DNA from 2 places in the Clostridium sp. DL-VIII genome. Region 2 is predicted to be linked to the other one. Evidence: riboswitches for the same ligand, from Rfam matches in the RefSeq annotation. Region 2 holds a riboswitch; the other holds the start of a gene.

Region 1 (6,390 bases), 3.1 Mb from region 2:
GCTTATAAAGGAATTCCATTAAGTGTTACTACAGCTATAGCACTTTCAGATTCGTTTGATATTGATGTTAGATATTGTTCAAATAGAAAAGAAATAAAGGATCACGGAGACAAGGGAATTCTTTTAGGAAGTAAATTGAATGATGGAGATAAGGTGTTGATAGTTGAAGATGTTACAACAGCGGGAACTTCAATTTATGAAACTATGCCTATCTTAAAAAGTGCAGGAGATGTTAATGTTAAAGGACTTATAATATCAGTGGATAGGATGGAAAGAGGCCAGGGAGAAAAATCTGCACTTGTAGAAATTAGAGAAAAATTTGGATTTAAAACTTGTGCCATAGTAACAATGGCTGAAGTAATAGAATATTTATATAACAAAGAAATTAATGGAACTATTCTTATAACTGATGAAGTTAAAGGAAGAATAGATGAATACTATAAACAATATGGTGCAAAATAAAAGTGTTACATTTTAGCTATCACATAAACTTAGAGTTTTAGGAGGGCTTATGAATATTTTAATTACAAATGACGATGGAATTAATGCTCCTGGAATAATTTCTTTGGCAAAAGAAGTTTCTAAGGCGCATAATATTACAATCGTTGCACCTAGAGAACAGAAAAGTGCTTCAAGCCATTCTATATCTCTGCATCATCCTATAAAAATAAGAGAAGAAGTTATTGAGGGATTAAACTGTAAAGCATATAGTGTAGCGGGTACACCTGCTGATTGTACACAAGTAGGAATAGCTTTTTTAAAAGATGATATAGATTTAGTAATATCAGGAGTAAATTATGGCTTAAATGCAGGCATTGATATTTTATATTCAGGTACAGTTTCAGCTGCTATAGAAGGAGCAATTTATAGTATTCCATCAATTGCAGTATCTATGGATTTATCAAAAGAGAATAGGGAAGAAGATTATTCAAAGGCTATATTTTGGCTTATGAAAGTACTAGATATAGCAAAAGAGAAATATTTTAAAAGTGATATTGTTTTAAATGTCAATGTACCTAGTTTAAGCAATGGAGATATAAAAGGAATTAAAGTTTGCAAGATCGGGAAAACAACATACAAAAATGAGTATGTCCTCTTAGAAAGTAATGCTGAAGATAAAGCGTATAAAATTAAAGGAACTAGAAATGATATTGAAAAGGATGAAACAGATTTATATTATTTATCACAAGGATATGTTACTTTAACGCCGCTTCATTTTGATTTTACAAGTTTTAAATTGTTAGATGAGGTTAAAGACGTTTTTGAAAAATAAACTGCGATGATTAAATTAATAGATTTAATAGTTCTAGAATGCACAAAGTGATGGTCAAAATGTTAGATTTTGATCATCACTTTTACGTTTATATAAAAATTAATGTATGTTATTTAGTATTAGCATAATTGCGGCAAAAGTGAAAATGATTTCTAAATGATAAATATTATCATTGACAAAGAGAAAATTAATGTATACAATAATGGTATGAATTAATAAATTAAAAATTGACTGATGAGGCGGCGGCTTATTCAGAGTGGTAATTTATTCCGGTTGACAAAATATAAGGGTTAGTATTATCCTTATATTAGATAGTAGTCATATGACTGACGGAAGTGGAGTTACCACATGAAGTATGACTGAGGTATATTGTTTTATATGCCAAAATAAGCCGACCGTCTGGGCGAGAAAGCCTGGATTGTCGGCTTTTTCATGTAGAAAAATATTATATAAAGTAATATGGGGAGGATGTAAAATGGTTAAACAATGGGAAGGATTTAAAGAAGGAACTTGGCAAGAAGGAATTGACGTAAGAAATTTTATACAAAAGAATTATAGATTGTATGAAGGCGATTCTAGCTTTCTAGAAGGAAAAACAGAAAAGACAAGTAAAGTATGGGAGAAAGCTTATGCTTTAATAGTTGAAGAAGTTAAAAGGGGAATTATTGATGTTGCTACAGATAGAGTGTCAGGAATTGATAACTATGAAGCAGGATATATAGATAAAGATAATGAAGTTATAGTTGGACTTCAAACAGATGCACCTCTTAAGAGAATAGTAAATCCATTTGGTGGAATGAGAATGGTTCAAAGTTCATTAAAAGAATATGGATATGAGCTTGATCCAGATATTGAAAAACATTTTTCAAGATATAGAAAGACTCATAATGAAGGGGTTTTTGATGCATATACAAAAGAAATAAGAGCTGCAAGAAGTGCAGGACTTTTAACAGGACTTCCAGATGCTTATGGAAGAGGAAGAATAATAGGAGATTACAGAAGAGTACCTCTTTATGGAATAGATTATTTAATAGAAGAAAAGAAAAAGGATTTAGATAACCTTAATGGAGATATGCTGGATGAATTGGTAAGAAAAAGAGAAGAGGTATCTATGCAGATTAGAGCCTTAAGTGAAATTAAATCAATGGCATCAAAATATGGAATTGATATATCTAAACCAGCATCAAATGCTAAGGAAGCGGCTCAATATTTATATTTTGGGTATTTAGCAGGAATTAAAGAAAATAATGGAGCAGCAACTTCATTTGGAAGAACTTCAACATTTTTAGATATCTATATCGAAAGAGATTTAGAATCAGGATTAATAACAGAAAAAGAAGCTCAGGAAATAGTTGATCAATTAATAATTAAATTGAGACTAGTTAGACATTTAAGAACTCCAGAATACAACGAATTATTTGGAGGAGACCCAACATGGGTAACTGAATCAATTGGTGGCGTAGGCATAAATGGTAAACCTCTTGTAACTAAAAATTCGTTTAGATATTTGCATACATTAATTAACCTTGGAACATCAGCAGAACCTAACCTTACAGTTTTATGGTCAGATAGATTGCCAGAAAGTTTCAAGAAATATTGTGCAGAAATTTCAATAAAGACAGATTCTATTCAATATGAAAATGATGAGGTTATGAGACCAGTGTATGGTGATGATTATGCTATAGCCTGCTGTGTATCAGCAATGAAGGTTGGAAAGCAAATGCAGTTCTTTGGAGCTAGAGCAAATGTTGCTAAATCACTTTTATATGCTATTAATGGTGGAGTAGATGAATTAAAAGGAATAAAGGTAGTACCAGATATAGAAAGAATAACTGATGAAATTCTTGATTTTAATAAAGTTAAAGCAAATTATTTTAAGGTTTTAGAGTATGTTGCAAAAACTTATGTGGATACTATGAATATAATCCACTTTATGCATGACAAATATGCATATGAAGCAGGACAAATGGCTTTACATGATACTATGGTAGAAAGATTGATGGCTTTTGGTATAGCTGGGCTTTCAGTAGCTATAGATTCATTATCTGCAGTTAAGTATGCTAAGGTTAAGCCAATCAGAAATGAAGAGGGAATAGCAGTAGACTTTGAAGTAGAAGGCGATTTCCCTAAATACGGAAACGATGATGATAGAGCAGATGATTTAGGAGTGGAATTAGTAACTAAATTCTCAGGCGAGCTTAAAAAGCATCCATTATACAGAAATGCTAAACATACACTATCAGCATTAACAATTACATCAAATGTAATGTATGGAAAGAAGACAGGAACAACTCCAGATGGAAGAAAGAAGGGTGAGCCACTTGCACCAGGAGCAAATCCAATGCATGGAAGAGATATAAATGGAGCGTTAGCATCACTAAACTCAGTAGCTAAGATACCATATAATGAAATCTGCCAAGATGGAGTTTCTAATACATTCTCAATTGTGCCAGATGCTCTTGGAAAAGATGAAGATCAAAAGATCAATAATTTAGTTGCAATATTAGATGGATATTTTGTTCAAGGAGCACATCATTTGAATGTTAATGTTCTTAACAGACAAACACTTATTGATGCAATGGAAAATCCAGATAAATATCCAACACTTACAATAAGAGTTTCAGGATATGCAGTTAACTTCAGCAGGCTATCAAAAGAACAACAACTTGAAGTTATAAGCAGAACCTTCCATGAAAGCATTTAGCTCAGTTATAAGTTAAGAGTTAGTAGTTAAGAGTTAAGGATGAAACCCCCTTTGGGGGGGATTTCTGAAATTATAGTTTTTTAGAAAAGCCAGCAGGCTTTTCATACCTAATTTTATCTTTTAATGTATAACTAATAACTTTTAATTTAGCTAAGGACTTAAGTTCCTAATTGTTAATTATCCACAGGATACCTCAAAGGGTTAAACTGTAAAATGATTAAGTTGGATGTCATAAACTTGTCATTCGCAACGTATCACGTATTGAAGCTTATCCATAAGGTATGGTTTTTGTTTTATTAAATATATGAAAGGTGGGATTTAAATGGTAAGAGGAAACATTCATTCAATAGAAACAATGGGCCTTGTAGATGGACCTGGGATCAGGGTTGTAGTATTCTTTCAAGGCTGTGCATTAAGATGTAAATTTTGCCATAATCCTGATACCTGGGCTTGTAGTGGTGGGGAAGAATATACACCTGAAGAATTAGTTAAAAAAATTGAGAGATTTAAAACTTATTTTGCAAGCAGTGGTGGAGGAGTAACATTCTCTGGTGGAGAGCCTTTAAGGCAGCCTGAATTCCTTTTAGAAGTTTTGAAGCTATGTAAAATTAAAGGAATTCATACATGTATTGATACAGCAGGATATGGATTTGGAAATTATGATGAAATATTAAAATATACAGATCTAGTATTGTTTGATATAAAACATTATACAAGAGAAGGTTATAAAAACATTACACTTATGGAGATAGATGAATCATTAAATTTTCTAGAGGCAATGAAAAGAAACAATACTAAGATGTGGATAAGACATGTTGTAGTTCCAGGATTAACGGATGAAGAAACGCATCTAAGAAGCCTTAAGGAATTTATAGATACAATACCTAATGTTGAAAAAGTTGAACTTTTGCCGTATCATATGTTAGGAGTAAATAAATACGAAGGCCTTGGAATAAAATATCCTTTAGAAGGTATAAAAGCTATGGATAAGGAACTAACAAAGAAATATCAAAAAGATATATTCAAATAAAAAAATAGACTATAGGAACGCTGATCTGAGTTCTTATAGTCTTTTTTAGGTGCATGAAAATAAATAACAGGTCCAAGGCAAATGGACTTGTTATTTATTTGATTGTGCCTTATTAGACTCTAGTATAGATTATAACTATAGTTAAATTATCAATTTTTAGTTTTAAGTATAACCATAGAATTAAAATTGCTTAATATAATATATGCAAATACCATAGTTATTCAAGAACTGAAAAATTATCTTTGTTGAAAGAACAGATAGGACATACCCAATAATCTGGCAAATTTTCAAAATCTACGTGTGGATCAATTCCACCATCAGGATCTCCAAGTTCAGGGTCATAAATATATCCACATACTTCACAAACATATTTTTTCATTTTATCACCTCATTTATAATTTAAACAAGATTGAAACAAAACTTAATCAAAAAGATTTTATGATTTAAAGTTAAGAGTGTTAAAACCATGAATAACAAAGTTCTAAATTATAATATATTATATGTTTGTTTTATTAAGGTGTTAATGATAAAGAATATTAATTTGGATAATTATTATTTATTAAGAAGCTTACTAAAGTAGCCTTTCGGAAAATATCCTTTCTTTAAGCCTTCTATAACAGTTAAATAAGTTGCAGCTGTATCAAATCTGGCATCATGATAATTTCCGCTGCCTTCAAATAGCTTTTCAGACGTTTCAGCAATTTGAGTGCTTGATATATTAAGCCAATCTATTACCTCGGATAATTTAGGGTTCTTAATTTCTCCATTAGCTTTTGGAATTTTACATATATCACGATAATAAGCCATAGTGCAGAAGACATTTTTAGGAGTGAAATCTTCCCCTAAAGATGAGAGCTCATGTTTTAAAAATCTAATATCAAAATTCACATTATGTCCTATTAAAAAATCAGCATTTATAAAATCATCAAGAAATTCTGGAACTAAATCTTCAAAATATTGTCCATTAGACAAATCATAAAGTTTTTCTAATGAGAAACCATGAATTTCTTCAGCGGAAGGATCCATTTCTTCAACTGTGAAGAAGAAATTTTTTCCAGTAGTTACTTGAGGTTTTGCACTGGCATCAACTGTTATATAACTCAGCTGACATATACTGCCTGGCTTTATGCTGGTAGTTTCAGTATCAAAAAATAATAATTTCATTAAAGTGTACCTCCATTTTGTGAATAAGGCATTTAATAAAAGTAATTTTATTAAATGCAATAATAAATATATTCGTTATTAAGTTGTTAAACTTAATTATATAGTATTTACGAAAAAATTCAAATGAGTTATAATTAATAATGATTATTATTTGACAATATATTAAAAAAATTCTATTACAGGAAATTTGAAATAATAAATAATTAATTTATTATTTCA
Region 2 (6,390 bases):
GGGCTAAAAAGGTATTTCCAAATGTGCCAGAGGAAGAAGCAGTGGAAAAGCTTTGGCAGTCAATATTCAGCATAGTGAGAGCTGATAAAGAATCACCAGTTGCTGCTTGGGAAGAACATATATCAAAATTAGATCATAGAAGAAACTATTTAAATGAGAAAAGTTTCAAGTATCTTCACTATAAATCAGAAGGAACTGATTTAGTTGTGGAGCTTCCAGAAGGTCATGAGTGGTTAGCTGGAGCAGAAAATACTAAAGATGGAGTTAGATTTGTAGCTAATATGCCAACAGAAGAAGTATTTACTCTTCCAAAGAGAGATGGTGTAAATGGCTATGTAACTAGTAAAAAACCTTTAAATTATGGCGGAAACTTGATAGATAATTTTAAGCTTACTTTTAAAGATGGTAAAATTGTTGATTTTACAGCAGAAAAGGGTGAAGAAATATTAAAAGGACTTTTAGATACTGATGAAGGTGCAAGATATTTAGGAGAAGTTGCTTTAGTTGGCTATAACTCACCTATATCAAACTCAGGACTAATATTCTATAATACATTATTTGATGAAAATGCATCTTGCCACTTTGCTTTTGGTAAGGCATACCCAAGCTGCTTAAAAGGCAGTGATAATATGTCAGAAAAAGAACTTCTAGAAAAGGGAGTTAATGATTCGTTGACTCATATAGATTTCATGGTAGGTTCAGAGGAGCTTGAAATAATCGGAGAAACTGCGAGTGGTGAAAAAGTTCAAGTATTTAAAAATGGAGATTGGGTAATATAGAGTTCTAACTTTTAACATAGATTTAAATGGAAGCTTACCGAAATTACATACATTTTTGTTTCACAGGACTTATGAAATTTTCGCTGATAGGTTCTAAATGGGAGCATGTACACATTTTTGCATGATCCTAAAGCAAAGTTTATGACAAGCAATAAATGGAACAAGCTCCCATTAAGAACCTTAGAACAGCTAAATTTCAAATGCCTACTACACAAAAATGTATGTGATTTCTGATGAAGGTGTGCATATAAGTTTACTTAAGTAAATGTATATATTTATTTGGTTTGAAGAGGAATATATAATGATTAATAAAGATAGTACAAAGAATGAAGAAGTAGAAATTAAATGTCATGTGGGAAAAAGCAATGAAGAGATGTTAGACTTTTTAATTAAAGAATATAAAATGAATGTTAAATCTCTTTCAAAGGTTTTGGGAGTAGAGACATGGTTTTTGAATAACTTTAATGAAAATAAGAATAAAATATCTGTGGAGGATAGAGGAAAGTTTAGTAGTACACTAGCTGTATTATATTATATTTCTGAAATTACGCCTGATGAAAGGAATCGAGGAGTAATAGATAGCTTAGTGTCAGAATATAATATAGAACTTGATACAATTGCACGGATGGCAGATGTGAAAAAAGATGAATTAATAAATTTTATGAACGGCGGTATTTCAATTTCTGATGCTTCAAAATATAAGATTACAACTGTAAGCATGTTTTTACATTTTATATTTAAGCCTAGTATTGATAAATGGAGTTTAACAATAAAAGCAATAAAAGCCGGATTGGATAATGAAACAATAAATAAGCTTGTTGATGTAACATATGAAGAACTGGAAGGAATGAGGAAACTCTGCAATGGGAAATTTGCTCGAGATACAAATGAGGTTTAATATTATCTGCAGCTTAATAAAAAATATAAACAGCTAAAAAGTAGTGACTTAGTTATTTACTAATCTTTTAAAATTAAAATTACTTTACAGATTGACAAATTCGTTAAAAAATAGTATTTAATATATATAGAGTTATACGACTGACGGAAGTGGGATAAACCACATGAAGTATAACAATTTAAAAGCCGACCGTCTGGGCAAAAGCCTGGATAGTGGGCTTTTTTGTTGTATTAATGAGGAGTGAAAGTCTGAAAAAATGATTTCAAAATGTTTGATATCTTAAGAAAGGAATGATTATATAATGAAAGAATTGATTTTAAAGTATGGATGTAATCAAAATCAAAAGCCAGCTAGAATTTTTACTCAGGATGAAAATCTACCAATAAAAATATTAAATGGGACTCCAGGATATATAAATTTATTAGATGCATTTAATAGCTGGCAGCTTGTAAAAGAATTAAAAGAAGCTACAGGCTTAGCTGCAGCTGCATCTTTTAAGCATGTTAGCCCGGCAGGAGCTGCAGTAGCTATTCCCCTAACTGAAATTTTAAAGAAAGCATATTTTGTAGAGGAGGAGGAATTATCAGATATTTCAACAGCATATATAAGAGCAAGAGGCGCAGATAGAATGTCTTCATATGGAGATTTTGTAGCTTTGTCAGATGAGTGCAATGAGCAGACAGCAAAATTTTTATCACGAGAGGTATCTGATGGAATAATAGCACCAGCTTATTCTGATAAAGCGCTTAAAATATTGAAAAGTAAGCGTAAAGGTAAGTATTTAATAATACAAATGGATATCAATTATGTTCCGAAGGAAATTGAAACAAGAGAAATCTATGGAGTAACCTTTGAACAAAAGAGAAATGATGTAAAAATAAGTCAAGATATATTTAATAATTTGCCTACTAAAAATAAAATTGTACCTGACGATGCTAAAAGGGACTTGATTGTAGCTCTAATTACACTTAAGTATACACAATCAAATTCTGTATGTTATGCAAAAGATGGACAGGCTATTGGAATTGGTGCAGGTCAGCAATCAAGAATTCACTGTACTAGATTGGCTGGAAATAAAGCTGATGCGTGGTTTTTGAGACAAAATCCAAAGGTTATAAAACTTCCTTTTAAAAAAGAAATAAAAAGAGCAGATAGAGATAATGCAATAGATGTTTATATTTCAGATGATTATATGAATCTATTATGTGATGGGGGTTGGGAAGATATATTTTCTGAAAAGCCAGAACCATTAAGCAAAGAAGAAAGGATAATATGGCTTGAAAAATTATCAGAGGTATCTTTAGGTTCAGATGCATTTTTCCCTTTTGGAGATAACATAGAACGTGCTAGAAAAAGTGGCGTTTCTTATATAGCTCAGCCAGGTGGATCTATAAGAGATGATAATGTAATTGAAATCTGCGACAAATATAATATAGCTATGGCATTTACAGGAATAAGACTTTTCCATCATTAATTTAATAAAGTAGAGAAATAAAATATTATGTTCCAGAGAATAGAAAGAAGTACATTATTTTAGATTAAAGATAGTTTTTTAAAGATCAGATAACATTTATTATTAATATTAAAAAAGTTCCGCTAAGCATATCCAGTTAATATTGTCTTAGCAGAACTTTTAATTTTAAGTTTAAATCTAAATTATTAAGTCTCCATCATAAGAGGTAATAATTTTATATAAGTCAGGACGTCTATCTCTGAATATTCCCCATTCAATACGTTGTGTTTCAAGCTCATCTAAATCAAATTCAGCAACCAATACTGTTTCTTCGCTGCGATTAGCTTCAATAACTTTATTACCTTGTGGTCCTGCAATAAAGGATGAACCATAGAAGGTGATTTTAGAGTCTTCATCCTCTTCTACGCCAACACGGTTTGAGGCGATTACAGGAATTAAATTAGCGGCTGCATGACCAAGCATACAAGCCTGCCAGTGATCTTTTGAATCAATTGATCCATCTTGAGGTTCAGAACCAATAGCAGTAGGATAGAATATCATTTCAGCACCCATAAGAGTCATGCATCTAGCTGCTTCTGGATACCATTGATCCCAGCATATACCTACGCCAATTTTACCATAGCGTGTTTTCCATACTTTAAAACCAGTGTCTCCTGGATTAAAGTAAAATTTTTCTTCATAGCCAGGGCCATCAGGAATATGGCTTTTTCTGTAGGTACCAAGTACTTCACCATCAGCATCGATTATTGCAATGGCATTATATCTTGCATAATTTTTCTTCTCATAAAAACTGATAGGAAGAACAACTTTAAGTTCTTTGGCAATTTTCTTAAAGTGATTAATAGCTTTATTTTGTTCTACTTCTGTAGCGTAGATATAATAATCTGATTTTTCTTTTTGACAAAAATATGGAGTTTCAAATAATTCTTGAAGCAAAATTATTTGAGCACCTTTATCGGCTGCTTCTCTTACAAATTTTTCAGCTTTAGAAATATTTTCATCGATGTTTGAAGAACAGCTCATTTGGGTAGCTGCAACTTTAACTTTTCTCATGTGTATCACCTCATCTTATTATTTTATTATTTAGAAGCTGGCATCTGCTGAGTAGTACAATGTATATTCCCACCTTCTTTAATAACAGCTATTCCATCTACCGTTCTGATTTTTCTATCAGGGAAGGTTTCACTTAGCACTTTTGCAGCAGCTTTATCAGCTTCTTTAGCATTACCGCCAAATACAGGTAAAATAATACCGTCATTTACAAAGTAGAAGTTTAAATAGCTTAAAGTTAATCTTTCACCTTTATATTCAGTTCTAGGCGGCTGATTAATTTTAATAATTTCAAACTTTCTGCCTTTGGCATCCGTTGAATTTTTTAATATTTCAAGATTTTCTAAGGTTATTTTATAATTGTTATCTTCATGGTCATTGCAGGTTTGCATAAGGATTTTCCCTGGAGCTGCAAAGCAGGCTATATTATCTACGTGACCATCAGTTTCATCGCCATCTAAACCATTTTTTAGCCAGATAACTTTTTCTATATTTAAATATTCTTTTAAATAATTTTCAATTTGTTCCTTAGTAAGGTCTGGGTTTCTATTAGGATTTAGTAAGCATTCTTCAGTAGTAAGCAGAGTTCCTTCTCCATCAACATGAATTGAACCGCCTTCTAAAATGAAAGGTGCATCAAATTTTTCTACATTGAAATGTTCTAGAATTTTTCCTGCTACTTTGTCGTCTAAATCCCAAGGAGCATATTTTCCACCCCAAGCATTAAAGTTCCAATTCACGCCAGCTAAGCTTTGCGTATCATTCATTATAAATGTTGGACCATTATCACGAAGCCATGCATCATTATGTTCGATAGAAAGAAATTCTACATTATTAGAGGTTTTAAAATGATTTTGCACGTAAGTTAAATCTTCAGGGTTCACAATTACTGTAACTGGTTCAAATTCTGAAATTGCCTTGATGAATTCAGCATATCCAAGACATACACTTTCATGGTTTTCAGGATGGCACATAGATTCTTTAACAGGCCATGAAATAAAGGTACGCTCATGAGTGGTCCATTCAGCAGGCATCTTGTAATTTAAATCTTTTGGATACATATAATACTCCTCTTCTTTAAGAATTTATTTTAGGTTGTTTTATGGTTATAAGTTCTAGTTAGATATTAATATTTAATAATTTTAAAGAAATTCAACTTGAATTTCATCATTTACTGTTAATTGTTAAATATAAACTGTCAATTAGAACATATTTAGTATCTATCATATAATAAACTTCCATTCATATTTATGTCAAGATTCAACTGAAGAAGGGCATTTAGTTTAGAAACAGTGAAAATAATAAGCACATCTGTTTTATTTAATGAGTGTGTGAATTTAGCTTTATTTTTCATTTGAATTTATTAAAAAATCAATAAATAAAAAGGAATATTTTTAATTGATTTTACGAATAATACTATTAAAAACATTTAAAAATAATATAATTCACATTCCTTAATATTACATTTAAATTGGTTTTAAATTCAAAGATAAGGTTTTACCAGCTCTAAAGATTGAATTAATTTCGAGTAAATAAACTCCAAAAATGTAATGAATTATGATAAAATATAATTAAGAAAAGTGCCTAAATTACTACGTTTGCGGGGAAAGTTATGAATAGAAGAACAAGAAAACAAAAAAGAGAAATGGAAAAAGAAATAAATTTTTTCGGAGAATTTTCAAAAATAAAAAAGCATTTTTTTAGAGATTTTAATAGGAAATTAGCCAATGTGAAAGATAAAAGAAATCAAAGTTATATAACTTATAATCCAGAAATAATACTGTTTGTAGTTATTATGAAAAATGTTTCTGGAATTGTTAGCATGAATAGAATGACAAATGATTTTAACAATGATTTAGCAATAGATAATATAGCTAAATCATTAGGATATGACTCGTTAGAAGACATACCACACTATGATACTATAAATGACTTTTTGAGAAAATTAGACGTATCTGAATTAGAAAAAATTAGAGATTATATGATACGAGAGCTTTTCAAAAAAAGGTCGTTGGAGAAATATCGATTATTAGATAAGCATTGGTGCATTGCTATTGATGGTTCACAATTATTTTCCTTTAAGGAAAAACATTGTGAACATTGTTTAAGGAAAGAACACAAGAATAAAGATACTGGTGAAATAGAAAGAATAACTTATTATCACACGGTATTAGAAGCTAAGCTTATTT

The links. A riboswitch is a leader RNA that binds a small molecule or an ion and turns the genes downstream of it on or off. The one in region 2 is predicted to bind ZMP and ZTP.
Region 1: linked by a shared signal. The riboswitch ahead of pflB (formate C-acetyltransferase) and the one ahead of CDLVIII_RS22440 (phosphoribosylaminoimidazolecarboxamide formyltransferase) in region 2 are both predicted to bind ZMP and ZTP.

The regions. Positions count from the first base shown of each region.
Region 1 is NZ_CM001240.1:1,732,231-1,738,620, forward strand. It holds gene pyrE (orotate phosphoribosyltransferase) at 1-462, shown strand, start outside; gene surE (5'/3'-nucleotidase SurE) at 512-1,273, shown strand; ZMP/ZTP riboswitch at 1,586-1,685, shown strand; gene pflB (formate C-acetyltransferase) at 1,749-3,977, shown strand; gene pflA (pyruvate formate-lyase-activating protein) at 4,300-5,007, shown strand; gene CDLVIII_RS07940 (rubredoxin) at 5,225-5,386, opposite strand; gene CDLVIII_RS07945 (3'-5' exonuclease) at 5,560-6,171, opposite strand.
Region 2 is NZ_CM001240.1:4,854,833-4,861,222, reverse strand. It holds gene CDLVIII_RS22450 (aminopeptidase) at 1-779, shown strand, start outside; gene CDLVIII_RS22445 (HTH domain-containing protein) at 1,081-1,677, shown strand; ZMP/ZTP riboswitch at 1,804-1,883, shown strand; gene CDLVIII_RS22440 (phosphoribosylaminoimidazolecarboxamide formyltransferase) at 1,979-3,151, shown strand; gene aguB (N-carbamoylputrescine amidase) at 3,329-4,204, opposite strand; gene CDLVIII_RS22430 (agmatine deiminase family protein) at 4,231-5,262, opposite strand; gene CDLVIII_RS22425 (transposase family protein) at 5,814-6,390, shown strand, end outside.